3 regions of the Bifidobacterium sp. RTP21102st3_E2_RTP21102_210122 genome follow, and region 1 is predicted to be linked to each of the others. Evidence: riboswitches for the same ligand, from Rfam matches in the RefSeq annotation. Region 1 holds a riboswitch; each other region holds the start of a gene.
What was found. A riboswitch is a leader RNA that binds a small molecule or an ion and turns the genes downstream of it on or off. The one in region 1 is predicted to bind thiamine pyrophosphate.
Positions count from the first base shown of each region.

Region 2: it holds a riboswitch for thiamine pyrophosphate, as region 1 does, so the genes downstream of both, AB5287_RS01970 (hydroxyethylthiazole kinase) here and AB5287_RS03335 (ECF transporter S component) in region 1, are expected to answer to the same signal.
Region 3: it holds a riboswitch for thiamine pyrophosphate, as region 1 does, so the genes downstream of both, AB5287_RS06480 (nucleobase:cation symporter-2 family protein) here and AB5287_RS03335 (ECF transporter S component) in region 1, are expected to answer to the same signal.

Region 1 covers NZ_JBCPAN010000002.1:309,201-319,919, forward strand. The annotation lists gene AB5287_RS03285 (endonuclease III domain-containing protein) at 1-19, shown strand, start outside; gene AB5287_RS03290 (sugar O-acetyltransferase) at 181-855, shown strand; gene AB5287_RS03295 (DapH/DapD/GlmU-related protein) at 865-1,128, opposite strand; gene AB5287_RS03300 (AEC family transporter) at 1,293-2,381, shown strand; gene AB5287_RS03305 (glycoside hydrolase family 2 TIM barrel-domain containing protein) at 2,488-2,763, shown strand; gene glnA (type I glutamate--ammonia ligase) at 2,841-4,277, opposite strand; gene AB5287_RS03315 (DUF4191 domain-containing protein) at 4,597-5,379, opposite strand; gene AB5287_RS03320 (NAD(P)/FAD-dependent oxidoreductase) at 5,463-6,953, opposite strand; gene AB5287_RS03325 (DUF3043 domain-containing protein) at 7,102-7,725, opposite strand; gene AB5287_RS03330 (dipeptidase) at 7,817-9,184, shown strand; TPP riboswitch at 9,275-9,379, shown strand; gene AB5287_RS03335 (ECF transporter S component) at 9,484-10,083, shown strand; gene AB5287_RS03340 (ABC transporter ATP-binding protein) at 10,083-10,719, shown strand, end outside.
Region 2 covers NZ_JBCPAN010000001.1:437,341-448,059, reverse strand. The annotation lists gene ftsZ (cell division protein FtsZ) at 1-608, opposite strand, end outside; gene dusB (tRNA dihydrouridine synthase DusB) at 720-1,964, opposite strand; gene AB5287_RS01975 (glycine--tRNA ligase) at 2,109-3,581, opposite strand; TPP riboswitch at 3,918-4,026, shown strand; gene AB5287_RS01970 (hydroxyethylthiazole kinase) at 4,017-4,961, shown strand; gene thiC (phosphomethylpyrimidine synthase ThiC) at 5,044-7,797, shown strand; partial or broken gene AB5287_RS01960 (26S protease regulatory subunit) at 7,912-8,187, opposite strand; gene thiD (bifunctional hydroxymethylpyrimidine kinase/phosphomethylpyrimidine kinase) at 8,314-9,123, shown strand; gene AB5287_RS01950 (thiamine-binding protein) at 9,187-9,564, shown strand; gene AB5287_RS01945 (MFS transporter) at 10,089-10,719, shown strand, end outside.
Region 3 covers NZ_JBCPAN010000004.1:159,649-170,367, forward strand. The annotation lists gene AB5287_RS06455 (TIM-barrel domain-containing protein) at 1-471, shown strand, start outside; gene dnaK (molecular chaperone DnaK) at 1,453-3,333, shown strand; gene grpE (nucleotide exchange factor GrpE) at 3,333-3,989, shown strand; gene AB5287_RS06470 (DnaJ C-terminal domain-containing protein) at 4,221-5,246, shown strand; gene AB5287_RS06475 (heat shock protein transcriptional repressor HspR) at 5,261-5,848, shown strand; TPP riboswitch at 5,980-6,076, shown strand; gene AB5287_RS06480 (nucleobase:cation symporter-2 family protein) at 6,124-7,476, shown strand; gene AB5287_RS06485 (coenzyme F390 synthetase) at 7,513-8,634, shown strand; gene AB5287_RS06490 (acyl-CoA reductase) at 8,621-10,120, shown strand; gene AB5287_RS06495 (SDR family oxidoreductase) at 10,207-10,719, shown strand, end outside.

The DNA of each region.
Region 1 (10,719 bases):
GGGTGGATGGAGGGCTTGACTGCACGGCGAATCGTTCTCAATAAGAAAAGTGTGAGGCCCGCACGGTGCCAATCGCACATCTGAATCCTTGACTGGCTGCGCTCGATGCTGGGTGTCGAAAACGAGTCTGTGACAGAATAGTTCGACCGACGCAATCGCCAAAACGCCGAACAGGAGCCAATGATGACCGAAGACAAGCCGATCGCCAAGCCGATTATCGATGATGCGACGCGCGAGAAAATGGCGCTTATGTTCTCTGGCGAGGTCTACCTGCCGGATGATGTGGACGGCTTTTTTGATCTGCAGGCCGCCCAGCGTGATCTCCAGCTCGAACTCAACGCCACGCCGCTGACCAACCCGAAGCGCCGTACCGAACTCATGCAGGCGTTCTTCGGCGCGGCGGGGGAGGGTCTGTACCTCGAATGCCCGGTGTATGCGAACTGGGGCTGCAATACTTATTGGGGCGAGCGCTGTTACGCCAACTTCAACCTGACGCTGGTGGACGATGGTGAGATCTTCATCGGATCCCACACCATGATCGGCCCCAACGTCACGCTTGTAGCCACCGGCCATCCCGTGCGTCCGGACCTGCGCTATCAGGGTGCCCAGTATTCGTTGCCCGTCCACATCGGCGAGAACGTCTGGATCGGCGCGAATGTCACCGTGCTGCCCGGGGTCACCATCGGGGACAACGCGGTCATTGGCGCCAACTCGCTGGTCACCAAGGACATCCCCGCCAACACGGTCGCCTATGGCAGCCCGTGCAAGGTAATTCGCGAAATCAACGAACGCGACGACGTCTACTACTGGCGCGACCGCCAATTCAGTGAGCGTTTTAAGCTCAAAGAGCAGTAGCGCGAAAGCTCACTCCCACACGTCGAGCTTGCGATTTTTGTAGAAATACTCGCGGTCCTTGTCGCCGATTTCACGCACGACCTCGCAGGGCGCGCCGTAGGTGACGGAGTTGGCGGGGATGGAATGTGTCACGACCGAACCGGCGCCAATCACGCAATTGTCGCCGATGGTCACTCCCGGCAGAATCGACACGTTCGCGCCGACCCACACGTTGCGCCCGCTGATCACCGGAATGCAATACGTGTAATGGTGCTCGCGCAGCACCGGCAACACGGGGTGGCCGGCGGCGCATTAGCACGGGGAACGGTTGAACGAGAAGTGGATTGGCATGTGATGGTATCGAACATACTGATGCGTGTGCCGCCGAGCCTGTCCAGATGGCTGCCTATATGAACCAGTGACAGAAAAGCACGGGAACGCGAGCGAGAGGAGTGTGCATGGGGCAGTTCGGCGTCATGATTGGCCAGTTAGTCGGATTTCTGATCATGCTGATGGTCGGGTATGGATGTGTGAGGCTTCGATTCTACGGTCAGACGGCGTTGGACGGCATGTGCTCGTTGCTGCTCAACGTGCTCATCCCCGTGCTTGTGTTTTCGAACGCCGTCGATGGTGCGGACCGCGCGCAGCTTGCCTCTAACTGGGGCGTGATGCTGCTGACCGCCGTGATGTACGCGCTGCTCATCCTGGTGTTCTGGCTGGTCGCCGAACTGTTGCGGCTCAAAGGTTCGCGTAGCCATGTATTTCAGGCGTCGCTTATTTTCGGCAACGCCGGATTCATCGGCATTCCGTTGATTATGGCACTTTGGCCGCAGAACGGCGCGATTTACGTGGCGCTGATGTCGATCATCGACCAGACGCTGCTCTGGACGTACGGCGTATGGCTGTGCGAGCCGGTCGACGAAACGACTGGCGGCAACGCAATTGGCGCGCGAGGTGCGGTCGTGAACGGTTCGGTGAACGGCGCCGGTTCGGTGGGCAATGCTGGTTCGGCGAGCAATGCCGCAAACGGTGGTTCTCCGGCCGTCGTCCGCCCCTCGCCAGGCACCCGCGTCCTCGGCCTGCTTAAACGATTCGTCAATCCCGCCTTCGTCGGCGTGATGCTCGCCCTGATTCTGATTCTGCTCGGCGTCAAGGTGCCGGACATCATCCTGAAGCCGCTGCACACCATCGGCAATATGGCCACGCCGATGTCGCTAATCTACTTGGGCGGCCTGTTCGCGCTGACCAAGTGGTGGGGTGTCCTCAAACGCTACGAACTCTATGCTGGCCTAGTCGCCAAGATGATCGCATTCCCGCTCGCCTTCTACGCGCTACTGACCGCGCTGACCGGCGCATTGCCGCAACTGCCGATCACCCATGACATGGTGCTGATGATTACGGTCATCGCCGGACTGCCGACCATGACCACCATTGCCATGTTCACCGGTCGCAAGAACAACATGCCCGAGTATGCGGTCGGCTTCGTGCTCGTAAGCACGCTGTTCTCGCTGGCCTCCCTGACGATTGTGTCGGCAGTTGTGTTCTGAATTGTCCCCTTCGACGAAAAGAATGCCGGGGGCCTCCGGCGCTTGGGATCTCATTCATAAATAAATGCTGGCTATTCTTTTTACCACGAATCAGAACCATTTTCTGTTGTTCTGGCCGAAAGATAATCTCAAGGGTTTCGGTCGTCACGAAGACAGCATTATCAACGGTCGCGGCGAGAATCCGGCCGTCATCAAGCGCGACTACGAACTCATGAAATGGGTCAACGCGAACTCCTTCCGTACCTCGCACTACCCGTATAGCGAAGAGAACCTCAGGATGGCTGACCGCGAGGGCTTCCTGGTCATCGATGAATGTGCGGCCGTGGGCTTTATGTCCAGCCTAAAGAACCTCGTGAAACGAATTTCACGAGGTTCTTTCTAGTTACGCTGAATGACTCCCATTAGACTCCCACAAGAGAAGAGCAATGGCGGAACTCCAACGTTGCTAAGCTCTCAAACTCAGATGTGGAAGTAGAGCTCGTACTCGAGCGGGGTCGGAGACAGGCGAGCCTGGTCGATCTCGTCGCGCTTGAGGCCAATCCAGGTCTCGATCAGGTCGTCGGTGAACACGTCGCCGGCGGTGAGGAAGTCGTGGTCCTCTTCCAGGGCGTCCATAGCCTCAGCCAGGGAGCTCGGCACCTGCTTGATGCCGGCGTGCTCTTCCGGCGGCAGCTCGTAGAGGTCCTTGTCGACCGGCTCCGGAGGCTCGATGTGGTTCAGGATGCCGTCCAGGCCAGCCATCAGCTGAGCGGAGAAGGCCAGGAACGGGTTGCAGGACGGATCCGGAGCGCGGAACTCGATGCGCTTGGCAGCCGGGGAGGTGCCGGCCAGCGGAATACGGATGGCGGCAGAACGGTTACGAGCGGAGTACACCAGGTTGACCGGAGCCTCGAAGCCCGGAACCAGACGGTGGTAGGAGTTCAGGGACGGGTTGGTGAAGGCCAGCACGGAGGAGGAGTGCTTGATCAGACCGCCGATGTACCAGCGAGCCAGATCGGACAGGCCAGCGTAGCCCTTCTCGTCGTAGAACAGCGGCTTGCCGTCCTTCCACAGGGACTGGTGGCAGTGCATACCAGTGCCGTTGTCGCCAGCGATCGGCTTCGGCATGAAGGTCGCAGCCTTGCCGGCCAGAGCGGCGGTCTCGTGGACGACGTACTTGTACTTCATCAGGTCATCGCCTGCGTGCTGCAGGGTGTTGAAGCGGTAGTTGATCTCCTGCTGACCAGCGCCGGCCACCTCGTGGTGGGAACGCTCGAGAATCAGGCCGACCTTCTGCAGGTTGGCGACCATATCGTCGCGCAGGTCCTGAGTGTGGTCAATCGGCGGAACCGGGAAGTAGCCCTTCTTGACGCGGTTCTTGAAACCGATGTTCGGGGTGCCGTCTTCCTCAACGTCAACACCGGAGTTCCACGGAGCTTCGATGGAGTCGACCTCGTAGAAGGAGCGGTTCATGCCGTTCTCGAAGCGGACCTTGTCGAAGATGAAGAACTCGGCCTCAGGAGCGAAGGAGGCGGTGTCGGCGATACCGGTGGACTTCAGGTAGGCCTCGGCCTTGCCGGCAACCTGGCGCGGGTCGCGGGAGTACGGCTCGTCGGTCAGCGGGTCGACGATGGAGAAGGCCACGTCAAGGGTCTTGTGCTTGCGGAACGGGTCAACGAAAGCGGTCTCAACGTCCGGGACCAGCTTCATGTCGGACTCGTTGATGGCCTGGAAGCCCTGAACGGAGGAACCATCGAACGGCATGCCGTCGGTGAAAGCGTCCTTCAGGAATTCGCTAGCCGGCACGGTGAAGTGCTGCTGAACGCCGATAAGATCGGTGAAACGGACGGAGACATACTCGATGCCTTCCTTGTTGATAAGGGCCTCGGCGTCTTCCTTGGACTTGAGTTCGGTCACGGGACCGCTCCTTTCGTATGAAATATAACGGTATCCATCGTAAAATCGTGCGTTTCGCCGGCTCGAAACTTGGGTTACGAGAATGTTTCGTGACTGTGGCCGACAATCGCGCAGGCGCGTTATTTCAACGAAACATCATTACAGAATGGAAACGGAGGCTATCGGGGGAGTGGGTAGAGGTGTCCGCAACGTGGACAGTGGATATTGACAGGTGACGTAGGTGGATGTATGTGGACGCGATTATGAGACATATGACGAAGCCCCGGAACCGATTGAACGGATTCCGGGGCTTCTGTGCGATTTGGTGGTGTGCTGCCGATCAGCGACCGCGCATCGCGCGGCGGGAGATCTTCTGCGGGTGGTTCGGGTCCATGCCCTTGGGGATGGCATAACCCTTCTTGGCCTGCAGCGTGCGCAGACGATCGTTCAGCGTTTCCATCTCGGCCTTGGTCAGCAGGAAGCGACGACGCGGATGAATCTTGGCGATCAGTGCGTTCTTGTGGTTCGTGGGCTCATAGCTCTTGGACTTGGTCACCGTGCTACGCAGCTTGTCCAGTGGCACCTGCTTGGGGCCGTGGCCCACGGAGATGCGGTACACCGGAATGGAGGAGCCGGCGGTGACGCCCTTGATATCGTGTTCCTGACGATCCATCGCCTTCATGATGCGACCGTATTCGCCTTCGCCGATCAGGTAGATGCCGTTCATCGAAGTGCCGCGCCAGATGGCATCCTTGGTCTTCGGGTCGATCCACACCGGTTCCTGCGGGAAGTTAAAGCCGGCTTTCTGCATGTTGCTCAGCACGCCGATGGCGGCACCAGGCTTGCCGTCAATCTGCTTGTAGCCGACTGCATCCGCGCGGCGGGTGAGCATCATGGTGGCCAGCAGAATGCCGAGCATGATGGCGGTGATCATGGTGAAGATCCAGGTCAGCCAGGTCCACTTGGCAATCAGACCGATGATGATCATCACGACTACAGGCAGCAGGAAAGCACCGGCCTCAAGCCACGGCAGGGCCTTGTCTTCCTTAGCCGTGTACTTGTAGATCTGGATGATCTGCTTGATTGTGCTCTGCTTCTTCGGCTTCGCGTCCTTTTCCACCATCACTTCTTCCTTTGTTGGGACGAAACACACTAAACAACATCTTATCAGGTGCGCTGGTCCGAACTTGCTTGTGCTGGTTGGTCTCAGCGTGTGTGTAACGGCCGTCCGTCGGCCTTGAGCAGCGCCTCGCCGAGCGTTTCACTGAACGTGGGATGCGGGTGAACGAGGCGGGCTGCGTCGGCGAGCGGCACACGGTTGCCGACCAGCTGTTCGGCTTCGGCGATGATGTCGGAGGCCATCTGGGAGACCATGTGCACGCCGAGCACGCGCGGGGTGTCCGGGTTGGTCGCGTCGCAGCCGGAGACGATGGTCAGTGAACCGGCCGTGCCGCTCATCAGCATGCGCGCGTTCGCCAGCATCGGATAGTTGGTCTCCTTGATTTCAATGAGATCCTCTCTCGCCTGCGCCTGTTCGACGGTGAGCCCGACCGACGCCGCTTCGGGGAAGGAGAACACGATTTGCGGCACGGTGGCTTCGTCCACCGGCTTGGGATTGAGTCCGGCGATGGTCTCCGCGATGACGATGCCTTGCTCAAAAGCACGATGCGCCAGCGCGTGACCGGCCGTCACATCGCCCACCGCCCATACGCCCGGTTTGTCGGTGCGGCCGTACGCATCCGTGGCGACATGTCCGTGGTCGTCAATCGTCACGCCCCATGCTGGGTCGGTGATCGGGTCACGCCCGATGGCGACAAGGGCGATTTCGCCCCAGACGCTTTGTTCGCCGTCCTGGCCTTCGCACGTGTAGTGCACGGTGGCACCAAGGTTCGCGCCGGTGTCCACATGGGTGACGCTGGCGCGGGTGATGATGTTCACGCCATGACGTTTGAGCTCACGGGTCAGCGTGGTGCCGACTCTCCGGTCCCAGGCTGAGAGCACACGGTCCTTGCGAATCAGCAAGGTCACCTTCGAACCGGCGGCGTTCCACATCGAGGCGAATTCAAGGGCGATGGCCCCGGCGCCGATAATCACCGCCGACGAGGGAAATTCGTTGACTTCCAGCGCCTGTGTGGAGTCGATGAGGGCGCCGGCGAACGGGTTGCCGGGCAATGGGCGTGGCTTGGCACCGGTGGCGATGACGATGTTCGTGGCCGTGAGGTCCATCGTGGGGCCGCTGGGCTCGGGGACATCGGCCTTGTGATAGGTGAGGATGTCGCTTTGGTCGGGGGAAGGGACGAGGTGGACGATGTGGTTGGAAGTTGCTGGAGCGGTCTCATCCGCATGGAACGCGGCATTGGCTCGGAACACGGTGATGCCGCGATGGGCAAGCAGTCCGGCCAGTCCTCCCACCATCGTCTTGACCACGCGCAGGCGATAGTCGCGCAGCGTGCCGAAGTCGATGCCATTCACCGAGGCGTTGACGCCGAGCTCGGCCGCACGGTGCACGGTGTCGATGGTGTGGGTGGCGGTGATGAGCGCCTTGGAGGGGATGCAGCCACGGTTGAGACATGTGCCGCCTACGGTGGCGTCACGCTCGACGAGTGCCACTTTCATGCCGAGTTCGGCGGCGCGCAAGGCCGTGGAATAGCCGCCGGGGCCGGCCCCGATGATGACCAGATCAAACTGTTCGCTCATGATTGCCTCCTTGATACATATAAGTATGGCTCCCACGCTAGGGAGCCATATGCGGCTATCGCCGCCACTTCGCCTAAAAACAGTCCACTGGACTGTTTTCTTTACGGCTCAGCCCCTCAACGAGGGGAGCCAGAGTATATATGGACAATCAGTCCGCCGGCCAGTGACCGCGCTTCGGGTAACGCGGCTTGGGAAGCCTCCAACGACGCATCTGAATCGAACGGCTCCAAGCGTAGGAGAAGGAGCGGGAGCCCTTGGACACGGACCGTTCGCCGTACTTGGCGATGAGCTTGGCCTTGAGCTTGCGCCACATCAGCCATACGTCGATGATCACGGCAATCAGGTAACCGTACATAAGCGCCATCATGATGATGGAAGCCCACTGGTTCTGCATCAAAGAAGTGACGAACATGGAAACGATCAGAATCGCGAAGGCCACCGGGATGAACCATTCGCCAAGGTTGAAACGGGCATCCACATAATCACGGATGTAGATACGCCAAGGCAGGCGTTCCGCCTTGGGCATGTGGTTGATATCGCCATTCTGCATCGCCTCGTACTCGGCGTTCTCCTTCTCACGCAGACGGGCTTTGGCGGCCTTGGCGCTGGCCCTGCGGTCCACCGGAACCAGCGGACGGATACCGGCGGCCTGAGCCTGCTTCATCTTCGGGGTAGGACGGCCTTTTTTCTCAGAAGGATTGGCGGCCTTCTTCGGGGCCTGCTCAACAGGAGCCTGGACCTCTTCTTTTTTCTTAAACGGATTCCATGTCATGCTTTGAGGTTACGGTGACGTTCAGACACTTGTACACTGGCGCAGCCATTGCAATGACGCCGCTCACACATATATATAAAGGAGGACCATCATGACAACGCTCACCGCTGACGAGATTCGTTCGCGCGTCGAAACCGATTGGAACCGCATCGTCAAGGTGCTGGCCGAAAAGGTCGCGCTGCAGTCGATCTCCGCCAAGGGCATCACCGCCGAACATATGAAGCGCTCCGCTGAATTCGTGGCAGACGAACTGCGCCTCGTGGGTGTGGATACCAAGGTGGTTCAGGCTTCCAATGCCGACGGCACTCCGGGCGCATGGGAGGTCATCGGCTCGCATATCGTTTCTCCGGACGCCCCCACCGTGCTGCTCTATGCCCATCACGACGTGCAGCCTGTTCCGGACCCGGCCGAGTGGAACACCGACCCGTTCGTGGCCACCGAAATCGACGGCCGCCTCTACGGCCGTGGCTCCGCCGATGACGGCGGCGGCATCGCCATCCACTCCGGTGCACTGAAGGCCCTGGGCGACGACCTCAACGTCAATATCAAAGTGTTCATCGAAGGCGAAGAGGAGATGGGCTCGCCAAGCTTCATTCCCTTCATCGAGGCTCACCGCGACGAATTCGCCGCTGACGTGATTATCGTGGCCGATTCCGGCAACTGGTCGGCGGACATTCCTTCTTTGACCACCTCGCTGCGCGGCAACACCTGTGTGGACGTGACCGTGCAGGGCCTTGAGCATCCGGTGCACTCCGGCCAGTACGGCGGCCCGATTCTCGACTCCAATACGTTGGCCGCCATGCTCATCGCTTCCATGTATGACGAGAACGGCGATCTGGCCGTACCCGGCGTGACCGCGGAAGAGCCGATCGGCGGTTTGCAGCACGACCTTGACGAAACCACCGTGCGCGAGGATTCTGGCGTGGTGGCCGGTTACGAGTTCGCCGGCACCGGCTCGCTGGCCTCACGCCTGTGGACTAAGCCGTCCGTGACCGTGATCGGCTTCGACGCCCACCCGGTCGAGGGATCCTTCAACGTGATCGCCCCGGAGACCCGCTTCCGTCTGTCGCTGCGCACCGCGCCCACCCAGCACCCTGAAGAAGCGCAGGAAGCACTGGCTGCATTCCTCGAATCCCACGCGCCGTTCGGTGCCAAGGTCACTGTCGAACGCGGCGAAAACGGCATGGGCTGGGCCATGGATCCGACCGCCGTGGCCACCAAGGACGCGCTGGAAGCCATGACCGAGGCCTTCGGCGTTGAGCCCATCAACAAGGGCGAAGGCGGCTCCATTCCGTTCATCCCCGAACTGCAGCGCATTTTCCCCAACGCTCAGGTGCTGGTCACCGGTCCCGAAGACCCGAAGGCCAACGCCCACAGCCCCAATGAGTCCATCTCCCTGCCCGGCCTCAAGAACAACGTGATCACCGAGGCTTTGCTGCTGGACAAGCTCGGCAAGTAGCCGAACCGCATCGGTAATGGTAGTGAGCCGCCGTCAGGTAGGTCACAGATGTGGCTATTGCCTTTGACGGCGGCTTGCTTTATAGTCGGGAGTTGACACGGGAGCTGCCGTTGGGCGGCTGAGAGGAGACTCATAGTCTCGACCGATGGAACGTGACCGGATAATGCCGGCGCACGGAAATGTCGCTCTTACCCACCCGTGCCTGAACCAACCCGCGCGTGGCCACGAACATATGCATCATGTGCGTACATATATCCACGTATGTTCGGCCTGCGTGCGAGCAGAAGAAAGGCACATTCATGACTGAAGCTGTGGCCAAAGCCAATTACAAGTGGCGCGTCGTCGATATCGTCGTCGCCGCAATCATCGCCGTCGCATCCGGCGTCATTTTCTGGGGCTGGGACATTGTCTGCTCCGCCCCGCTGGCCCTGTTTGAAGGCGTGACCCCCGGTTTCGAGGGTCTGCTCAACGGATTCTGGCTGTTCGCTGGCCCGCTCGCTGCAATCATTGTGCGCAAGCCCGGTGCCGCACTGTTTGCCGAAACCCTCGCCGCCTTCCTTGAGCTTACGCTGGGCAACCAGTGGGGCGTCGGCGGCTCGCTGATCGTCGGCATCATCCAGGGTCTGGGTGCCGAAATTGCCTTCGCCGTCTTCGCTTGGAAGAAGTGGAACATCGGCACCACCATCCTGTCCGGTGCGCTCGCCGGCGTGGGCTGCTGGGCCTACTACTGGGCCACCAACCCGGGCTGGAACGGCCTGCGCGTCACTTGGTATCTGGTGGGCTCCATCATCTCCGGCGTCGTGATCGCCGGCGTGGTGGTCTGGTACTTGTCTCGTGCGCTCGCCGTCACCGGTGCTCTGGAGCGTTTTGAATCCGGCCGCAGCAAGGCGCGCGTCTGATGCAGATTAATCCGGCTGCGGTAGAGGCCAGCGGCTGGGGATGGCGGCACGCCACGCGTAAGGACTTCGCGTTGCGTGCCGTCGATTTCACCATCCGGCCAGGTGAACGTGTGTTGCTGCTCGGTGCTTCGGGCGCGGGCAAAAGCACGATGATGGCCGGTCTCGCAGGCGTACTTGGCGGCGATGAGGAAGGCGAGCAGGAGGGCTCGCTCACCATCGATGGCGTCGATGCGCGCGAGGCGCGAGGTCGCGTGGGACTGGTGCTTCAGGACCCGGACTCGCAGATCATTCTTGAACGACTGGGCGATGACGCGGCCTTCGGCTGCGAAAACCTCAACGTGCCGCGCGAGGAGATTTGGCAGCGAGTGCGCGAATCATTGGATATGGTGGGACTCGGCGGACTCGAACTGGATCGGTCCACCCGCCATCTGTCCGGCGGTCAGCGTCAACGTCTCGCGTTGGCCGGCGTGCTGGCTATGAAGCCCGGTCTGCTGTTGTTGGACGAACCGACCGCCAACCTCGATCCCGAAGGCGTGGTCGAAGTGCATGACGCGGTCAAAAAGGTCATCGAGGCCACCGGACAGACCATGGTTGTGGTCGAACATCATATCGATGTATGGCTCGATCTGGTCGATC
Region 2 (10,719 bases), on a different contig from region 1:
GAAATCAGGTCAGTGATGCCCTGAACACCGGCAAGCAGTGCGGTATCAGCGGTCTTGAAGGCCTCAATGATGCCGATGGAACGGTCGGAAAGCTCGAGCAGGCGATCGTTCGGAATGACGATCAGCGCGTCGACTTCCTTGCGCAGGTTGTCGATGCCGTATTCGGCGGAAGCGGAACGCTGAGGGCCTTCGAAGCTGAACGGACGAGTAACAACCGCGATGGTGAGAGCACCCTGTTGATGAGCCGCACGAGCGACGATCGGGCTGGCGCCAGTACCGGTGCCACCGCCCTCGCCGCAGGTGACGAACACCATGTCGGCACCCCTAAGCGCCTCTTCGATATCCGACTGGTGGTCCTGGGCCGCCTTGGCTCCACGCTCCGGGTCGGCACCAGCACCGAGACCACGACTGGACTTATCGGAAAGGGAAATCTTGACATCCGCATCAGAGCGCAGAAGATCCTTCGCATCGGTATTTACCGCCACAAATTCAACATTCTGTAATCCCTCGGCAATCATGCGATTGACGGCATTACCGCCGGCACCGCCGACGCCAACAACCTTGATGTTGGTCTTGTCGTTGAACTCATTCTGCGCGATCTCGCTCACGTTTGGCTCCTGTCACTTCACGGTTACACCCAAGAGTAGCGCAAACAGGCTACTCTTGGAGGGAAATTCACGCGCAGAATGGCGCGTGTTGCGTGTATTTTCAGTATTTTCTCAGTAACTGGCGTCCATTGGGTCGTCACCGAAGAGCGCCTCACGCTCTTCGTGGGTGGTGGTACGCGATTCCAACCAGCCATACGGCAAGTGCACCTTCTTGGCGAAACGCACGCGGCCGCGCGGTTTGTCGACCACGCGTGGCGGGTATTCGATAGTCGGGTCGAGCTTGCCGATCTCGCGGTCCACATCGGCCAGGCTCTCGCATTCCATAAAGGCCTTGCGGGTGGAGCCGCCCACCGGGAATCCTTTCAGATACCAGGCGATGTGCTTGCGCAGATCGTGGACGGCCATCATCTCATCGCCCTCATAAAACTCGGTAAGCAGCTCGGCATGACGGTGAATCACGCGGCAGACCTCGCCCAGATTCGGGTTGAGCCGTTCGGGATTGCCCTCGAAGGCGTTTTTGATGTTGGCGAACAGCCACGGCCGGCCCTGGCATCCGCGGCCGATGGCCACACCGTCGCAGCCGGTCTCGCGCACCATTTCGAGCGCATCCTCGGCACCCCAGATATCGCCATTGCCGAATACCGGAATGTTGAGGTGTTCCTTGAGCTCGCCGATGCGGGACCAGTCGGAATGACCGCCATAGTATTCGGCGGTGGTACGGGCATGCAGGGTTACGGCCTTGCAGCCCTCCTCCTGCGCGATGTGTCCGGCTTCGAGGAAGGTCTCATGGTTATGGTCGATGCCGACGCGGATCTTCGCGGTGACGGGGATGCCCGCCGGCTCGCATACGGCGACCACGCGCTGTAATAGCTCAGTGAAAATGTCGGTTTTCCAAGGCAAGGCCGAACCACCGCCTCGACGAGTGACCTTGGGCACCGGGCAACCGAAGTTCAGATCCACATGGTCGGCCATGTTGCCGTCGACCACGATTTTCGCCGCCTGTTCGGTGATGGAGGGGTTCACGCCGTACAACTGCAGTGAACGGATTTTTTCGCTTTTGGCGAAATGACAGAGGCGCAGTGCTTTCGGGTTATGCGCCACGAGGGCTCGAGCGGTGATCATCTCGGCCACGTAGAGTCCATCGGGACCATATTCCTCGCAAATCACGCGGAAGGGCCAGTTGGTCACTCCCGCCATCGGCGAGAGCACCACCGGGGTCGGCACGGTGATGTTGCCGAGTTGGACCGGGGCGATATGCACCGGGGTCCCGGGGCGCGCCGGCGCGTCCGTACGTGGGTCGAGGTTGTCGGTCTCGTGATGCTCGGTGAGCACTGTTTCGGATTCGGATTGTGCCATGTGATTCCTAAGAAAATAAGTAGGGGCTCCCCTGAGAGAGGAGCCCCGGCGTCTATCGCCGCCACTTCGCCTACAAACAGCCCACTGGGATGTCTTCCTTACGGCTCAGCCCACAGAGGGGAGCCCAAGTTGTGCGACTCCGGCTTAGTACAGGCCGCCGGCTTCCTGAACGCCGGACTCAGGCCAAGGCTCACCGCCCATTTCCACAGGCTTCAGGGGCACGCGGGTGCGCTTCTCGCCGATGCGGGCGGCCACGTAATCGGCCACCTTGTCAAGAGCGACGCGCTCCTGGGCCATGGTGTCACGCTCACGGATGGTCACAGCGTGGTCCTCGAGGGTGTCGAAGTCCACGGTGATGCACAGCGGGGTGCCGATCTCGTCCTGACGACGGTAACGACGACCGATGGCACCGGACTCGTCGTAGTCGATCATCCACTCGTTGAAGCGCAGGTCGTCGGCCAGGTTCTGGGCCACGGTCTGCAGTTCAGGCTTCTTGCTCAGCGGCAGCACGGCGGCCTTGACCGGGGCCAGACGCGGGTCGAGACGCAGCACGGTGCGCTTGTCAACGCCGCCCTTGGTGTTCGGGGCCTCGTCCACATCGTAGGCGTCCACGAGGAAGCACATCAGGGAGCGGGTCAGGCCGGCGGCCGGTTCGATGACGTACGGCACGTACTTCTCGCCGGTGGCCTGGTTGAAGTAGCTCAGGTCTTCGCCGGAGTGCTTGGAGTGCGCGCTCAAATCGTAATCGGTACGGTTGGCGATGCCTTCGAGCTCGCCCCAGTCGGAACCCTGGAAGCCGAACTTGTATTCGATGTCCACGGTGCGCTTGGAGTAGTGGGAGAGCTTCTCCTTCGGATGCTCGTAGTGGCGCAGGTTCTCCGGCTTGACGCCGAGGTCGATGTACCAGCGGGTGCGGGCGTCGATCCAGTACTGGTGCCATTCCTCATCGGTGCCGGGCGTGACGAAGAACTCCATCTCCATCTGCTCGAACTCACGGGTGCGGAAGATGAAGTTACCCGGGGTGATCTCGTTACGGAAGGACTTACCCATGTTGGCGATGCCGAACGGCGGCCTGGAACGGGAAGAGGTCATCACGTTCTTGAAGTCCACGAAGATGCCCTGTGCAGTCTCCGGACGCAGGTAGTGCAGGCTGTTCTCGTCCTCGACCGGGCCGAGGTGGGTGCGCAGCATCATGTTGAAGTCGCGCGGTTCGGTCCACTGGCCACGGGTGCCGCAGTTCGAGCAGACGATGTCCTTCATGCCGTTTTCCGGCATCTTGTCGCCGTGCTTCTCGGCGTAGGATTCCTCGAGCTTGTCGGCGCGGTTGCGCTTGTGGCAGTTGAGACACTCGACGAGCGGATCGTTGAACACGCTCACGTGGCCGGACGCCACCCACACTTCGGGCGGCAGAATGATGGAAGTGTCGACACCGACGACATCAGGACGGGTGACGACCATGGAGCGCCACCATTCACGCTTGATATTGTCCTTGAGAGCGACGCCGAGAGGGCCGTAATCCCAAGCGGAACGGGTGCCGCCGTAAATTTCGCCGGCGGGGAACACGAAGCCGCGACGCTTCGCAAGGGATACGACTTCATCGAGTTTGGACTGAGCCACAATGCACCTTCTGGTTTGAACGGTTTGGGGTCTAATAACAACCGCTTCAGGATAGCCGTATATGGTGACAGGTCAGGCGGCATTGTCCGGTATATGTTCCGCGTCTCACGAGCGGCCGTTCGCAGCGATTCCTATATCGCAACACCTCCATATTGTTCCTGTTGTTTTACCCTTCCCGAATTTGTGCCACTGACATCGCGTCAGCGTCACAAATTCGGGAGATGTTGCTCGGCGGAGGCGTCTATGTATCACGAATGGACGGGGACGCGCCAGACCTGACGACACGTATCGAACAAATCCGTCACGATAATGTCCATGTTGGCGCATAGCGTCGGCACTGTAATGCAGGGGAACTCGCATGTGGTTCGCGAGTTGAGAAAGGCCTGAGCCTGACCCTTAGAACCTGTTGGTTAAGACCATCGTAGGGAGCAGTAAATGAGCAATAGTGCATCATCGTTTACCGGCGTGTCCAGCGGTTATACCGCCGGGACTCCGGTTCCAGCCGATTCACCCATCCGTGACAATATCGCCGATGCCGTTCGCCGCGTACGCGAGACGACTCCGTTGGCCCAGTCATTCACCAATTTTGTGACCATCAATTTGGTTGCCAACGCGCAACTGGCGGCCGGCGGCACTGCGGCCATGAGTTTCCTGCCGGACGACGTGATCGAAACCGCGAAAATCGCGGGCGCGAACTACATCAACGTGGGCACGCTGCTGCCGTTCTATAAGGACGCACTGCCCGAAATCGCCCAGCGACTCAACTACTTGGACAAGCCGTGGGTGCTCGACCCGGTGGCCGCCGGCATCGGCCGCACCCGTACCGCCATTCTTCAGGCCTTCAAGGCCGCTCCCCCGACCATGATTCGCGCGAATGCATCCGAGGTAATCGCGCTGGCGAACATGTGGGGGCTCAATACCGAAACCGTGGGGGACGCTTCCGAGCACCGCCCCGCCGGAGTGGAATCCGTCGACGACGTGGAGTCCGCAACCGGCGCGGCGGTGGCGCTGGCACAGTATCTGACCGAACAGCACGCCAAGCATTCCTCCCATGACGCTTCCACCCGCTGCGCCGTGGCCGTGTCCGGCATCGCCGATCTGGTGACCGATGGCGAAACCGTGTACCGACTGCCGGGCGGCAGCGCGATGATGACCAAGATCACCGGTGCCGGCTGCTCGCTGGGCGGCGTGGCTGCCACGTATTTGGCGGTCTCCGATCCGTTGACCGCCGCCCTGTCCGCGTCTCTGCTGTACAACCGCGCGGGAGAGGTGGCCGATACAACTTCGTACGGACCGGGCTCGTTCCAAGTTGCGTTCCTTGACGCGCTGTGGAATGTGACCGCCGAACAGGTGGCGGAATCCGAGATTTTGGTGCAGTAGTTTCAGTTCCCTCTGATGAGGGAGCTCATAACAGTTTTTTCCAATAAGACTTCCACAAGAAACAACAAAAGCAGGAATAATAATGAGTAATGAATACCTATACGCCTCCATGCGCGACAGCTTCGACCTGTCCGCGTACTTCGTGGTGGGGCCGGAGGACTGCAAAGGCCGTCCGCTGACCGACGTGGTGGATCAGGCTCTGCACGGCGGCGCAACCTTCATCCAACTGCGCGCCAAGGAGGCCGATGCCTCTGAGCTGACCGACATGGCTCGCGACATCGCGCAAATCATCGAGGACAATGAGAAGTCCGATTCCGTGGCCTTTGTGATCGACGACCGTGCCGACGTGGTGTGGCAGGCCCGCCGCAAGGGCATCAAGGTGGACGGTGTGCACATCGGCCAGACCGACATGGAGCCGCGCGAAGCCCGCGCCCTGCTCGGCGACGAGGCCATCGTGGGCCTGTCGGCTGAGACCGAAAGCCTCGTTCGGCTCATCAACGAGCTGCCCGACGGCTGCATCGACTACATTGGCGCCGGTCCTCTGCACGTCTCCACCACCAAGCCCGAGGCTTCCGTGGGCGGCAACGACGGCTCCGGCAAGACGCTGGACGCCGCCCAGATCAACACCATCTGCGCTGCCAGCGAATTCCCGGTGGTCGTGGGCGGCGGCGTGACCGCAGCCGATATGGCCATGCTCGCCGGCACCAAGGCCGCCGGCTGGTTCGCGGTCTCCGCCATCGCGGGTGCCGAGAACCCGGAAGAGGCCGCGCGCACCATGGTCGAAGGCTGGAAGGCCGTCCGCGGCGACAAGAAGCACGGCTACGCGCCGCGCGTCGTAGCCCACACCCCCGCTGCTGATACTCAGGCTGCTCAGGAAGGGGCCGCAAAGCCTGGCTCCGAGGCCACTGAGAAGAAGTTCACCAACGCCAAGGACGCCAAGAATGCCCAGAAGCTCGCCAAGCAGCAGCGCGTGGACATCGCCGCCCGTGGTTCCAAGCAGCGCGACAAGGCGCACATCCGCAAGACCAAGTCCGTACCGTTCACCTATCAGTATGGTTCCTACGACCTGGAAGTGCCGTACACCGAAATCAAGCTGAGCGACACGCCCGGCGTGGGCCCGAACCCGCCGTTCCACGACTACAACACCGAAGGCCCCAAGTGCGACCCGAAGGAAGGTTTGAAGCCCCTGCGTCTCGACTGGATCCGCGACCGCGGCGACATCGAAGACTACGAGGGCCGCCGCCGCAACCTTGAGGATGATGGTAAGCGCGCCATCAAGCGCGGCCGCGCCACCAAGGAATGGCGTGGACGCAAGCATGAGCCGATGCGCGCCAAGGACCACCCGATCACCCAGATGTGGTACGCCCGCCACGGCATCATCACCCCGGAGATGCAGTACGTGGCCACCCGCGAGAACTGCGATGTGGAGCTCGTGCGCTCCGAGCTGGCCGCCGGCCGCGCGGTGATGCCCTGCAACATCAACCACCCCGAGGCCGAGCCGATGATTATCGGATCCGCCTTCCTGACCAAGCTCAACGCCAACATGGGCAACTCGGCCGTCACCTCCTCCATCGACGAGGAAGTGGAGAAGCTGACGTGGGCCACCAAGTGGGGCGCCGATACCGTGATGGACCTGTCCACCGGTAACGACATCCACACCACCCGTGAGTGGATTCTGCGCAACTCCCCCGTGCCGATCGGCACCGTGCCGATGTATCAGGCCCTCGAAAAGGTTGAGGATGATGCCTCCAAGCTGAGCTGGGAACTGTTCCGCGACACCGTGATCGAACAGTGCGAGCAGGGTGTGGATTACATGACCATCCACGCCGGCGTGCTGCTGCGTTACGTGCCGTTGACCGCCAACCGCGTGACCGGCATCGTCTCCCGCGGTGGCTCCATCATGGCCGACTGGTGCCTGCGCCACCACCAGGAGAGCTTCCTGTACACGCACTTCGACGAGCTGTGCGACATCTTCGCCAAGTACGACGTGGCGTTCTCTCTGGGCGATGGCCTGCGCCCCGGCTCCCTGGCCGACGCGAACGACGCCGCGCAGCTTTCCGAGCTCATGACTCTGGGCGAGCTGACCGAGCGCGCCTGGGCCAAGGACGTGCAGGTGATGATCGAGGGCCCGGGCCACGTGCCGTTCGATACCGTACGCATGAACATCGAGCTGGAGAAGGCCGTGTGCAAGGGCGCCCCGTTCTACACCCTCGGACCGCTGACCACCGATACCGCTCCGGGTTACGATCACATCACCTCCGCTATCGGCGCCACCGAGATCGGTCGTTACGGCACCGCTATGCTGTGCTACGTGACCCCGAAGGAACACCTCGGCCTGCCGAACAAGGATGATGTGAAGCAGGGCGTGATTGCCTACAAGATCGCCTGCCACGCCGCAGACATCGCCAAGCACCACCCGCACGCGATGGATCGCGACAATGCGATTTCCAAGGCTCGCTTCGAGTTCCGTTGGCTCGACCAGTTCAATCTGTCCTACGATCCGGACACCGCCATCGCCTTCCACGACGATACCCTGCCCGCCGAGCCGGCCAAGATGGCGCACTTCTGCTCGATGTGCGGCCCGAAGTTCTGCTCGATGGCCATCTCCCAGAACATCCGCAAGGCATTCGGTGGCGAGGCCGCTCAGCAGCAAATCGTGAAGGAGGCTGCTGCAGGCATCGACTCCGAGGCACTGGCTACGGCCAAGGCCAATGTCGATAACGGCGTGGTGTCCGCCAACGTGCTCAGCCCCGAAGAAATCCTCGCCGGCATGGATGCGATGAGCGAAAAGTACACCGCCCAAGGCGGCAAGCTCTACTCCACCGCCCAGGAGTAAACCTCTCTGGCTCCCCTCTCTGAGGGGAGCCAATTATTATGCCCGGTGGTGTCTTAATTCGGGACGACGCTCGACTCGCTCGAAGGCGGTGCCGAAGTGTGCGACATCTGGACCGAGGCCGTCGGAAGTCTCCAGGACCACGCCTTCGTTGAGCGCACGGCGCACGATGCCCACACGGGGCTTCAACGGCCACACATCATGCGGCACTTTACGATAGAAATCCGTGCCGACGAGCAACACGTCGCCCACATCGAACACCTCCTGACGCGGAAATGTGAGCTGTGTGGTGTGCCCATTAGGCATTACGCCAAAATATGCGGTGCGTTCATCGTCAAAACCGGTGATGCGTACCAAGACGCCGTCACGGCGCAGTACATCGTTATCAGCCATGTCCCCTCCCGAACATTTCATGAATCAATCGCAATCAGCAAACCCTCCCATCTCACCACAGGAGCGGCAAAACATCAAGGAAAACCGCTCCGAAAAACATCATGGGCCCCACTTAGAATGAACACTATGGCACAGATTGCAACATCTACACTTCCCGCTGTTCTCGCGATCTCCGGCTCCGACTCGTCCGGCGGTGCCGGCATGCAGGCCGATCTGAAGACCATGCTGGCTTGCGGCGTGTTCGGCATGAGCGCCATCACCGCGCTCACCGCACAGAACACCACCGGCGTGCGTTCCATTCAGGACACCAAACCGGACATTCTCGCCGACCAGATCAACATGGTGTTTGAGGATATTCCGCCGGTCGCGGTGAAAATCGGCATGGTGTCTGCCACTGACATCATCGACGTCATTGCTGAACGACTCACCTTCCATCACGCCACGAACATCGTGCTCGACCCGGTTATGGTGGCCACTTCCGGTGCCAAGCTCATCAGTGACGATGCCATTGCGGCCTTGACCGGCAAGCTGTTCCCGATGGCTACGGTCGTGACTCCGAACATTCCCGAGGCCGAAGTACTGACCGATACGCTGATTCGCGATCAGGAGGATATGGAGGCTGCCGCCCACCGCATCGTGGAGCGTTACGGCTGTGCCGCGCTGGTCAAGGGTGGTCATGGCACCGAGGATGCCAACGATGTGCTTGCCGAGACGGATGGAACCGTGACCTGGTTTGATGGCGCGCGTATCAATAATCCGAACACGCACGGCACCGGATGCACGCTGAGCTCCGCCATCGCCTCGTATCTGGCGCTTGGCGACACGCTGCCCAAAGCCATCAAGCATGCGAAGAAGTATCTGACCGGTGCGCTGAAGACCCAGCTGAATCTCGGCCACGGCTCCGGCCCGATGGATCATTTCTGGAAGTATCGCTGACATAAGTGTGGTTGTTAAGCTCCCCTTGCCAGGGGAGCTTAACACTACTGAAAAAGGAGAATCATGGTTCTTGACCGTAATGCCGTTACTCAGGAAGTGCCGATCGACCCGGAAACCGGCAAACCGTACCTCAACACCGTGGCAGCCATCCAGGTGTCGGCCAATGGCGTGGGCTCCGAGGTTTCACCATACGTGGCTCAGGCCGTCGAAGTGATTCGCGAATCCGCCCTGCCGCAGGAAACCAACGCCCTGTTCACCAACGTGGAAGGCAATCTGGACGACGTGCTCAAGGTGGCCGGTGAGGCCGCCAAGAAGCTCGCCGAGCAGGGCTACCGCACTTCTCTGGTGCTGCACATGGATATCCGTCCCGGCTTCACCGGCCAGCTGACCGAAAAGCCCAAGCTGGTGGATGAGATCCTCGCCGACAAGCAGGCGAAATAGCAAAGCATCGCTTCCACCAGCAAGGGCATGCTTTGTTATTACACGTTTCATGGGGCGGTAACTCACCCATAGGGCGGTAAATATCTCATGGGGCGGTAAAACCCTCATGGGGCGGTAGGCGAAAACGGCTCTATTCTGCGGAAAGGCAAAATCCGCTAACCGCCCCATGGGCCAAATACCGCCCCATGAGTGTTTTACCGCCCCATGGGAATCACGGTTCTGCCTTCTTTCAACAGGGTAAGAGCGTAAGTGGGGCATATATAGGAGCGTTACAAACTCTGTTATCGTTCACAATGTGACCGCAACGCGGCGTGCCACAAGATCGAACCTATAGTTAAACCCCATGTAGTGAGCTATCTCACAACGATTGGCTCGCTACGTGGAATTCAAGACTTGGACTGCAAACGTCGTTCATCCCACACAATGGGAGGGCGAACGGAACACGCAGTCCAATCAAGAGTTCGCTCGCCGCAACATCATTGAGCAGTTGCACGCGGGCAGGTTTGCAAGAAGAGGGCTCAAATATGACTGCTGCTGAACAGCAGATTTCCGGCAATCCCGCGGCTATGGAAAGCGCACAAGCACGTACCACCGTGACGGATCAAGCCAAGGTTCAGGATATTATCTCGCGCGTGGATCGCGCACATGAAACCCCGATGTTCCATCGCATCGTGGCGCTGGTCGCCGCTGGCATGCTGATGGACAGCATCGACGTATATATTGGCAGCGCCGTTGCCTCCAGCGCGTTGGCCACACACTGGTCCACCGTTGCGCAAAATTCCACCTTTATGTCCGCAGGCTTCCTGGGGCTGCTGGTCGGTTCGCTGCTGGCCGGCTTCGTCGGTGACCTGAAGGGCCGCCGCGTGGCTTACCAAATCAACCTGCTGCTGTTTGGCGGCTTCACCTTCCTCGGCGCATTCGCCCCGAACATGGCCGTGCTGTCCCTGTGCCGTCTGGGTGCCGGCCTGGGCCTCGGCGCTGAAATCGTCACCGGCTTCGCCATGGTCAACGAGTTCGCACCGATGAACCGCCGTGGCCACTGGTGCGCGATTGTCTCGCTCGTGGCCAACTGCGGTGTGCCGATCGCTATGCTGCTGTGTGCATGGATCATCCCCCGCTGGTCCTGGCGTCCGCTGTTCGTGGCCATCGGTCTGG
Region 3 (10,719 bases), on a different contig from region 1:
AGCGCCTTCACCGTCGCGCCGGTTACCGGCGATACGTCCGCCGTACCCGAGTCGCGCGACTGGACGGTCGTGTTCCGCGGCGTCGCGCCGGTTGACGCGGCCAGCGGCGTGCGTGCATGGTCCGGCGAGGCTCCGGTCGAGGCGACGGTGGCGTACGACGAGGCGACCATGAGCCTGACCGTGTCCGTCACCGGCATCAGCTCGGCTGCCAGTCTGCGCATCGAGATTCCCGGCGGTCTGCGCATCGCCGACAATCCGGTCGAATCGGACGCGATGGACCTACTGCTGCACGCCCAGATGCTCTACCGCACCAAGGAGCTCGCGCTGCAGGCGGTCCACAAGCTCGGCATCGGCGCGATCGGCGCCCTGCGCACCATGAACCGTGGTCCGCGCTACGCCAACGATTTCTGGATCACCGACATGCCCGATGCGGTGGCCGGCGCGCTCGAAGAAATTTTGCTGCGCAGCTGAGCCCGGTTGCAGTTTTCTGCAACATCCGGGTGCGCCCCGGTATGCGGCGATAAGTTCGGCATGGTTGCCGAAGAGCGTGGCATACCGGGTGCAGTGCGTGGGATGGCCTTCGCGATTGCACTCATCGTGCGGTCGGTGGAAAGGAACTTTTCATGCACAAGGTGAAACAGCACAAGGGCGTCGCGGTGGCCGCCGCAGTCTGCGCGGTCGCGATGGCGGCCTCGCTCGCGACCCACGCCGGCGCGGCCGGGGACCGGCGTTATTGACTGGCTGGCGTTATCGAGTGATTGGCGGTATCAATTAGCCGGCGTTATTGATGAGCCGGTGTTGTCGATTAGCCAGCGTTATCGACCGGCACTGAAGCATGCAGTACCCACTGCCCGCGTTTCTCCCGCACATCCCAATCCCCGTGCGCATGCAGCACACGCTCCCGATAGTACGCAAGCCCGGAATGCCGCCCCCTCAAACGTCGCGTCACCTTGACGCGGACGGTCCGTCACATCAATGGTGACGCGGTCCTGAGCGGCGGAAACCAGCACCACGTAACGCTGCGTCGAATCGGCATACCTAGCGATATTGCCGAACAATTCCCGCAGAAAATCGGCGACAAACACTGTGTCTGAGTTATTCAGCGCATCGATGCCCCAGCGACAATAACGTCGCCGACGCACCCCATGCGCTGCAATCGCGCGCCGCCGATGGCAAGTCTGACGACAAGGCCGATGGCGCGCCCCAGTCACCCCTTGCAGTTTTCTGTATAAGTGGATTTTGGCTCCAAACGCACCACTCCGTCATCGCCGTCAGTCACTCCCACAAAAAACTTGAGCCAAACATGCTCAACTTTTTGTGTTGAAATTGGGAATAGAACTTGCCAAATGGAAGTTGAGTGATGTAGGCTCAAGTTTGGAAGGTCCAAGAGACGACCAATCGGAACTTGGGCAAAGAACGTAAGAACAAACGAGTAATTAAGGAGCACACATTATGGCACGTGCAGTTGGTATCGATCTGGGAACCACGAATTCCTGCATCGCAACTCTTGAAGGTGGCGAGCCCACCGTTATCGTCAACGCTGAAGGCGCGCGCACCACGCCGTCTGTGGTGGCCTTCTCCAAGTCCGGCGAGATCCTCGTCGGCGAAGTGGCCAAGCGTCAGGCCGTGACCAACGTTGACCGCACTATTTCTTCCGTCAAGCGCCACATGGGCTCCGACTGGACCGTCGACATCGACGGCAAGAAGTGGACCCCGCAGGAGATTTCCGCGCAGATCCTGATGAAGCTGAAGAGGGATGCTGAGGCCTACCTCGGCGAGCCCGTCACCGACGCCGTCATCACCTGCCCGGCATACTTCAACGATGCCCAGCGTCAGGCCACCAAGGACGCCGGCAAGATCGCCGGCCTGAACGTCCTGCGTATCATCAACGAGCCGACCGCAGCCGCTCTGGCCTACGGCCTTGAGAAGGGCAAGGAAGACGAGCGCATCCTGGTCTTCGACCTCGGCGGCGGCACCTTCGATGTCTCCCTGCTGGAGATTGGCAAGGATGACGACGGCTTCTCCACCATTCAGGTTCAGGCCACCAACGGCGACAACCACCTCGGTGGTGACGACTGGGATCAGAAGATCATCGATTGGCTGGTTTCCGAAGTCAAGAACAAGTACGGCGTCGACCTGTCCAAGGACAAGATCGCGCTGCAGCGTCTGAAGGAAGCCGCTGAGCAGGCGAAGAAGGAGCTCTCCTCCTCCACCTCCACCAGCATCTCCATGCAGTACCTGGCCATGACCCCTGACGGCACCCCGGTGCACCTGGATGAGACTCTGACCCGTGCGCACTTCGAGGAAATGACCTCCGACCTGCTGGGTCGCTGCCGCACGCCGTTCAACAACGTGCTGCACGACGCCGGCATCTCCGTGAGCGACATCGACCACGTGGTGCTCGTCGGTGGTTCCACTCGTATGCCCGCCGTCAAGGAACTCGTCAAGGAGCTCACCGGTGGTAAGGAAGCGAACCAGTCCGTGAACCCGGATGAGGTTGTGGCTGTCGGTGCCGCCGTGCAGTCCGGCGTCATCAAGGGCGACCGTAAGGACGTCCTGCTTATCGACGTGACCCCGCTGTCCCTCGGTATCGAGACCAAGGGTGGCATCATGACCAAGCTCATCGATCGCAACACCGCCATCCCGACCAAGCGTTCCGAGGTCTTCTCCACCGCTGAAGACAACCAGCCGTCCGTGCTGATTCAGGTCTACCAGGGTGAGCGTGAGTTCGCTCGCGACAACAAGCCGCTGGGCACCTTCGAGCTGACCGGCATCGCTCCGGCTCCGCGTGGCGTTCCGCAGATCGAGGTCACCTTCGACATCGACGCCAACGGCATCGTGCACGTGTCCGCTAAGGACAAGGGCACCGGCAAGGAGCAGTCCATGACCATCACCGGTGGTTCCGGCCTGCCGAAGGACGAGATCGACCGCATGGTCAAGGAAGCCGAGGCTCATGAGGCTGAGGACAAGAAGCGCAAGGAAGACGCCGAGACCCGCAACCAGGCCGAGGCCTTCGCCTACTCCACCGAGAAGCTCGTCAACGACAACAAGGACAAGCTCTCCGACGACATCGTCAAGGAAGTCACCGACAAGGTCAACGCTCTGAAGGAAGCCCTGAAGGGTGACGACACCGAGAAGGTCAAGACCGCTCAGACCGAGCTGATGACCGCCGCCCAGAAGATCGGCCAGGTCCTCTACGCCCAGCAGGGTGCCGAGGGTGCTGCCGCTGGTGCTGACGGTGCCGGCGCTTCCGCTGGCTCCGCCTCCGGTTCCGACGACGACACCGTCGAGGCCGAGGTCGTGGACGACGATGACGACAAGGACAACAAGTGATGTCCGAGTTCAACAAGGACGACTACCTGAACGACCTGCCGGATCCCTCAGATGCTGAGGCTGCCGCTCAGGCCTCTTCAGGGGCTGACGCCTCCGCCGAGTCCGGCTCTGCGCAGGATTCGGCTGCCCAGGCTCCTTCCAATGAAGGAGCCGACGCGGCTCCTGCCGCAGCTGAGGGAGAGAAGACTGGCGAAGGCCAGTCCGATTCCGCAGACACCCTCACCCCGCTCGGCAAGGCCAAGAAGGAAGCCGCAGACTACCTCGAAGCCCTGCAACGCGAACGTGCGGAGTTCATCAACTACCGCAATCGCACGCAGAAGGAGCAGGAGCGCTTCCGCCAGCACGGCATCATCGACGTGCTGACCGCGCTGCTGCCCGCCCTCGACGATATCGACCGCATTCGCGAACACAGCGAGATGGACGACTCGTTCAAGGCCGTCGCCACCAAGATTGACAAGGCCTTCGAGAAGTTCGGTGTCGAGAAGTTCGGCGAAAAGGGCGAGGACTTCGACCCCACCAAGCATGACGCGATCCTGCACAAGCCGGACGCGGATGCCGAAAAGGAAACGGTTGACACCGTGGTCGAGGCCGGCTACCGCATCGGCGATCGCGTAATCCGCGCCGCCCGAGTAGTAGTAGCCTCCCCGCAAAACTGACATCCAGCTCGCTGCAATGAGTTGACAGTGCCTTAGCTCCCTCTGATGAGGGAGCTGTCAGCGAAGCTGACTGAGGGAGAGAAGCCGGCCGCAGGCCGCGGAAGACAGAGGGCCACATTCTTGATGCCCATAGTCTCCGCTATCTCTTCCTCCGTCATCGCTGCGCGATGCCACCTCCCTCATCAGAGGGAGGTGCAATTACATAAAGACTTTTCTAGAAAGGAGACATGAATGGCTGAAAACGAATGGCTCAGCAAAGACTTCTACAAAGTCCTTGGTGTCTCCAAGGACGCTTCGGACGACGACATCAAGAAGGCGTACCGCAAGCTCGCCCGCAAATACCATCCTGACGTCAACAAGACCAAGGAAGCTGAGGAGAAGTTCAAGGACATCTCCGAAGCCTATGACGTGCTGAGCAAGAAGGAAGATCGCCAGAAGTACGACGCGATTCGTCAGTTCGGCATGGGCGGTGCCCGCTTCGCCGGCGGTTCCGGCACCGGCGGCTTCGATGCTTCCGGTTTCTCCGACATCTTTGGTTCCATGTTCGGCCAGGGTGCCGGCGGCAATGGCTCGCGCATCCGCTTCTCCACTTCGGGCGGCGGCCCCAACAACATCAACGACATCTTCTCGATGTTCGGCGGTGCTGCAGGTCAGGGCGGCCAGCCGTATGGCGGCTACGGCCAATCGCCGTACGGCAATGCCGGCGGCTATGGCTATGAGGAGGCCCCGCGCCCCGAAAACGGCGAGGACCGCAACTCCAAGATCAGCCTGACCCTGCGTCAGGCGGTCAAGGGCGCTACCGTGTCCCTGTCCGTGGACGGCAAGAAGTTCAAGGCCCACGTGCCTGCGGGCGTCAAGGACGGACAGAAAATCAAGCTGGCCGGCAAGGGCAAGCCAGGCATCAACGGCGGCAAGGCCGGTGACCTGTACCTGCACGTCACCGTCAAGCCCGATGCCACATTCTCGATGCGCGGCCATGATATCGTCATGGACCTGCCCGTCACCGTGGGCCAGGCCGTGGCCGGTGGCAAGGTCGAGGCCAAGGATATCGATGGCAATCCCGTCACCTTCAAGGTGCCGGCAGGCTCCAGCTCCGGCGCGGAAGTCAAGCTCGCGGGACTTGGCGTCCAGCGCAGCAACCAGCCGGGCGATCTGATCGGCCGTGTGCAGATCATGGTCCCCGCCAAGCCGGGTCTGGCCGTCAAGCACGCCGCCAAAGAATTCGACGAAAAAGCCGGCGACTATCTCAGCCTGTAATCAGGAGGTGAACAATGGCGCGGTTAGCCAACCAGATGAAGCAGTTGTACGCGATGTGCGCAACCGCGCTCGTGATGGGCAGGGCCGATCTCGACGGAGCCGATGACGTCGGCTTCGACATCGAACTGCCCATCTTCACCGTCGGCCAGACCGCCGAGTTGGCCAACATTCACCCCCAGACCCTCCGTCAGTACGACCGCCTCGGTTTGGTTCGTCCGCAGCGCACCGATGGCGGCGCACGCCGCTACTGCCTGCGCGACATTGCCCGCCTGACCCGAGCTCAGCGCCTGAGCCAGGATGAGGGCATCAATCTTTCCGGTATCGCGCGCATTTTGGTCCTCGAAGAAGAGAATCGCCAACTGCGCCGCGAAGTCAAACGCATGCAAACCGGCGACCAGGAGAGCGTTTTCGCCGCAGGCCGTGACGGCAATATCGTGGAGGTACAACGCTCCAACCGCGCCCGCCTCTGGCGCAACGCCATCCGCCGCGAAACCCGCGAACTGCCCGGCCGCGATACTGCCGCCGATATCGCTGCCGGCGCCACCGGCGACTCCAACTACACTCCCGCCGACTCCAAGTCCATGGTCCTGTGGGGTTGGTGAGTCTGGCCGCATTGCTTCGATTCCTTCTCCATTCGTAAAACTGTTTGTTATCTCACATCGGGCAGCTGCCGAAAAAAAGCACGAATCTTCTTGACGGAGATGTCAAGGTTTGTTACGGTGACGTGCGAAAACCGATTCGTAAGGGGTGCTTTAGGCTGAGACGGTATGTGCCGAACCCTTCGAACCTGTGAGCTAACACTCGCGTAGGGAATGCGACGGTTGAACTCCTCTGTTCGGCTCGGCATCCCATATGCGCGTTGAGAGAGAGGAAGCGTATGTCAATACGCAAGGAGCTGACCGCCCAGAACGTACTGCTGGGTTTCCAGCATGTGCTTGTTTCCAACGTCTGGCTTGATCCGGTGTTTGTGGCCGGAGCAATCGGCTTACCTATTGCCCTGTCGTCGAACATGATTAACGCCATCTTCATCGTCTCTGGTCTGGTCACTTTGATTCAGGCCACTCGGCTGGTTCGCCTGCCGGTGGTGCAGGGGCCGTCAGCTGCGTTTGACGCGTTGATGATCGCGGCAGGTACGGCCGGCATGCTGGGGGCGGCGAGTTCGTCCATTCTCATCGCTTCGCTTGTGTTCCTGTTGCTGTGCCTGACCGGTGTGATAGAGCGGATGCGGTTCCTGTTCTCTCCGATGATTTCGGGCGTGGTCATCTTTATGGTCGGTGTCTCGCTGTCTGGATTCACGCTGAGCGAGTTTCTAGGCGGGGCTCCCGGCGACAAGACGTTCGCCGATCCGCACATCCTGACCGTGTCGATTCTGACCACGGCGATTGTGCTTGTCCTGTCGTTGCTCGGCAAGGGCCTGCTCAAGTCGTTCTCATTCCTCATCGCGCTCGTCGTCGGCACCGTGGTCGCCGCAGCGTTTGGCATGGTGGACTTCTCTCCTGTGGCATCCAAGGGATGGTTGGGCCTGCCGACCTTCCTGCCCTACGGTCCGTTCACATTTGACTGGAAGATCTTCATCCCGTTCTTCATCGCCTACATGGTTGCCGTCATGGAAGCTCTCGGCGTCTATCAGGCGGCTTCTGAGATTCAGGGCACGCCCCTCGAACGCAAGCAGGTGCGCTACGGTCTTGCCGGCGAGGCGGCCGGTTCAGCCATTTCCTCGCTGATTGGTGGATTCACCACCACCGCCTACCCGCAAAATGTCGGCCTGCTCAACCTGACCGGCGAAGGCAAGTTGCGCACGCGCACGCCTGTGATCATCGCCGCTGTGCTGTTGCTGATTCTGGGCTTCGTGCCAAAGGCGGGCGCGTTGCTGTCCGTCATTCCCTCGGCAGTCGTCGGAGGCATTTTCCTGCCGGCTGCGGCCAGCCTAATCGTGACCGGCCTGCGCGCCCTGCGCAAGGTCGCTGATGACGAGCGCCGTCAAACGGTCATCGGCATGTCTCTGTTGCTCGGCATCGCCCTGCCCAAGGCGCTCTCCGGCCTGACCGGCGGCGCAAGCGTGTTCTTTGGCAACAACATCATGGTCGGTGTATTCAGCGCCATCATTCTCAATGCGCTTTTCGTCGCTCTTCCGGATTTGGTGGCGAAGCATCGTGCGCCGGCGTCCGTGGATGTTCCAGCAGCCGATCCGGCGGATGGGACTGGCGCTGCGGCGTACGATGAACGATAATGCTGGTTGATATTGGATATTGACAGGAGCGATGCAATGACTGATGTGATGGATGACGCGCGTCGTATCAAGCGCGGGATTCTGGATTTTATCCATACCTATGGCTGTGAGCAGGCCCCGGAAGAGGCGTTTGGTGCGTTGGCGCGCGACGTGTTCATCTATCAGTACACGTATGATCTGCCGTACCGTCGTTACTGCGCGGCTAAACGCGTCACCCCCGCAACGCTCAAGGATTGGCGGGAGATTCCGCCGATGCCGGTGGACGGGTTCAAGCACCTTGACCTTTCGACCATACCGACCGAGCAGTGCAAAGCCGTATTCATGACGAGCGGAACCACGCATGGCGGCAAGATGCGTGGGCGCAACTTCCACCCCGATCTTGAGGTGTGGGATGAATCAATGATTGTGCCGTTCCGTCATTTCATCATGCCGGATCGAGAGCGTATCCGCATCGCCGTGATTTCGCCGGCATGGGACATGAACCAGAACTCCTCCCTGTCGCGCTACCTTACCAAGGCCGTGGAGTGCTGCGGCAGCGAAGGCAGCGGTGTGTTCTTCGACGAGCATGGACTCAAGTTCGATGAAATCATCGCCTTCCTTAACCGTGCGGTGTCTGACGGTGAACCGGTGATGCTGATGGGTGTCTCGTCGTCCTATCTGTATCTGCTCGATTACCTGCATGAGCATGATCTGACGTTCGCGCTGGCCCCCGATAGCCGGTTGTTCGACACTGGCGGCTTCAAGAGCACTAAGCGCGACATCACCGAAGACCAGATGCTTGATGAGCTGGAACAGACACTGGGGGTGCCGCGCCACCACTGTGTCAACATGTATGGCATGACCGAGTTGAGCTCGCAGATCTATGACCAAAATATTCTGTCGTGGTATACGGATGGCACCAGCAACTATCTCAAGGCGAACCCCGCCTGGGTGCGCACGGTCTTCCTCGATCCGGAAACGCTGACTCCCGTCAAGGATGGTGAGACCGGTGTGATAGCCCATTACGACCTTGCCAATTGGAATTCATGCATCGGTATTCTGACCGAGGATCTCGGCCATCGGACCCCGGACGGATTCCTGCTGCAGGGCAGGGCGAAGGGAGCCGAGGCTCGTGGGTGCTCAATCGCGGTAGACGAGGTCATCAGTGCCAACCGTTGATGAATCCGTGAGTCAGGCCATTGATGTCTTCCACCTGCCCTCGGGAGCGGATGTTTCGGATTACGAAATCTATGAGGTCGCCACATCGGATGGGGTGAAGCGTTTGCGCTATCCGCGACTGGATGGCCCAAAGGTGACTTCCCTTGCCAAGCAGCTTGCCGATGTTCGCAACCGCACGCTTGCCGCGATGAGTGTCAACGATATTCTCGACATCGTGGCCGACGCGGCCCAACTATGGGCCGATCCGGATTTTGAGCTGCGGCGTCAGGCTGAACTGCTGATTCCCGCAATCACCGGATATGAGCCTGACATGGTGCGGATTGAGCTCAAACGGTATATGCGCCAGTTCAGGCGTCGTGAACTGCTCCGGTTCCTTGACTCCGAAATCGGTCAGCCGTCTATGCTCGACGAATTCCGGCCGAACAAGGCGGGGGGATACTCTAAATATGTGGGCCCAGCGCTCACCTATCAGGTGTTCTCCAGCAATGTGCCGGGGATTCCCGTGTGGAGCATGGCGATGACCCTGCTGGTCAAAGGCGCGATTCTTGGCAAATCTTCATTTTCCGAGCCGGTGATGCCTGCGTTCTTTGCTCGCAGCATTGCGATGGTCAATTCCGACCTCGCTGATGCCATTGCGGTGGTTCCATGGAAGGGCGGCTCGCAGCAGCTCGAGGATTCAGCCATCGATGCGGCCGATGCCGTGATTGTTTACGGTTCTTCGCAGACTACCAAATTGATTGCGGGCAAAGTCGCCGGGTCCAAGCCCTGTCTAGGTTACGGAGCAAAAGTCGGGTTGGCGTTCATTGGCCGAGAGGCTTTGCGTCCTGATACCTATGCCGATACCGTGCATCGTGTGGCTGTTGACATCGCCACATATGACCAGCAAAGCTGCCTGGCTCCGCAGACCGTGTTCGTGGAGACTGATGGAGCCCTCACCCCTCGTGAAGTGGCTCAGCTGCTCGGTGGCGAGCTTGAGAATCAGCAGCGCAAATATCCGCGCTCCGTATTGAGTGACGCCGAGAACGTGGCCATTCAGCGGGCGCGCACCGACGCTGAGATGAGAGCCTTGATGGGCGGGAAGGCCGCGGTGTTCGCCAGTGGCCATAGCACGGCATGGTCGGTGCTGTATCGAGAACTTGACGGTAGCGGTGCCGACGAGGATGTTGCTTCGCTGATGTCGCCGTTGAACCGCACCGTCAACGTGGTGGCGGTGCCAGATTTGTTGGACGCTGCCAGAAGACTGACTTCCTGCCGTGGCTGGCTGCAGAGCTGCGGTGTCGCTGTGGATTCAACCAGACTGTTTGGTCTTGCAGATACATTGGCCGAGGTCGGTGTGAATCGCATCTGTCCGCTCGGTGAGATGGATCGGGCGAAATCCGGCTGGCATCATGATGGGGGCTTCAACCTCATCGATCTGTTGCGCGCGGTGGATGTCGAACGCGGCAGCGACGCGTACAGCGATTCGTTCGATATGGATATGGAATAGGCCTGTGCTGTTGCGGGCAGCAGAGGCTGGTAGCAGGGCGAAAGGCAAGGGTAATGACAGAGCAAAGCGATATGGCACGGCGTCCAATGGTGAATCTGGATGGCAGAACAGCGATCATCACCGGTTCCGGCAAGGGCATAGGAGCGGCTGTGGCGAAATGCCTGGCATCGCACGGAGCCGCTGTCGTCATCAATTACGTACATGACGCCGCCAGCGCGCAGCGCACCGTTGAAGACATCCACTCGCTGGGAGGCTTGGCTATAGCTGTACAGGCGGATGTTTGCGATGAATCGCAATCTTCCAAGCTAGTGGGTACCGCTGTCGACTCATTCGGCGGCGTGGACATCTTAGTGAATAATGCTTTCGGACGCTTCTCCTTTGACCCGCGTCGCCGTTCCACTTTTGCTGGAGGCGATTGGGATGAGTTTAGCGCACAGATCGAGGGATGCCTGCATGGTGCATATCTGATGTGCTCACATGTGGTGCCGCTGATGCGAGCCCAGACCTCCGGGCGTATCATCAACATCTCCAGCAATCTGGTCGATTCGCCCATCGTGCCCTACCATTCGTATATCACTGCCAAAGGCGGCTTGGTCGGC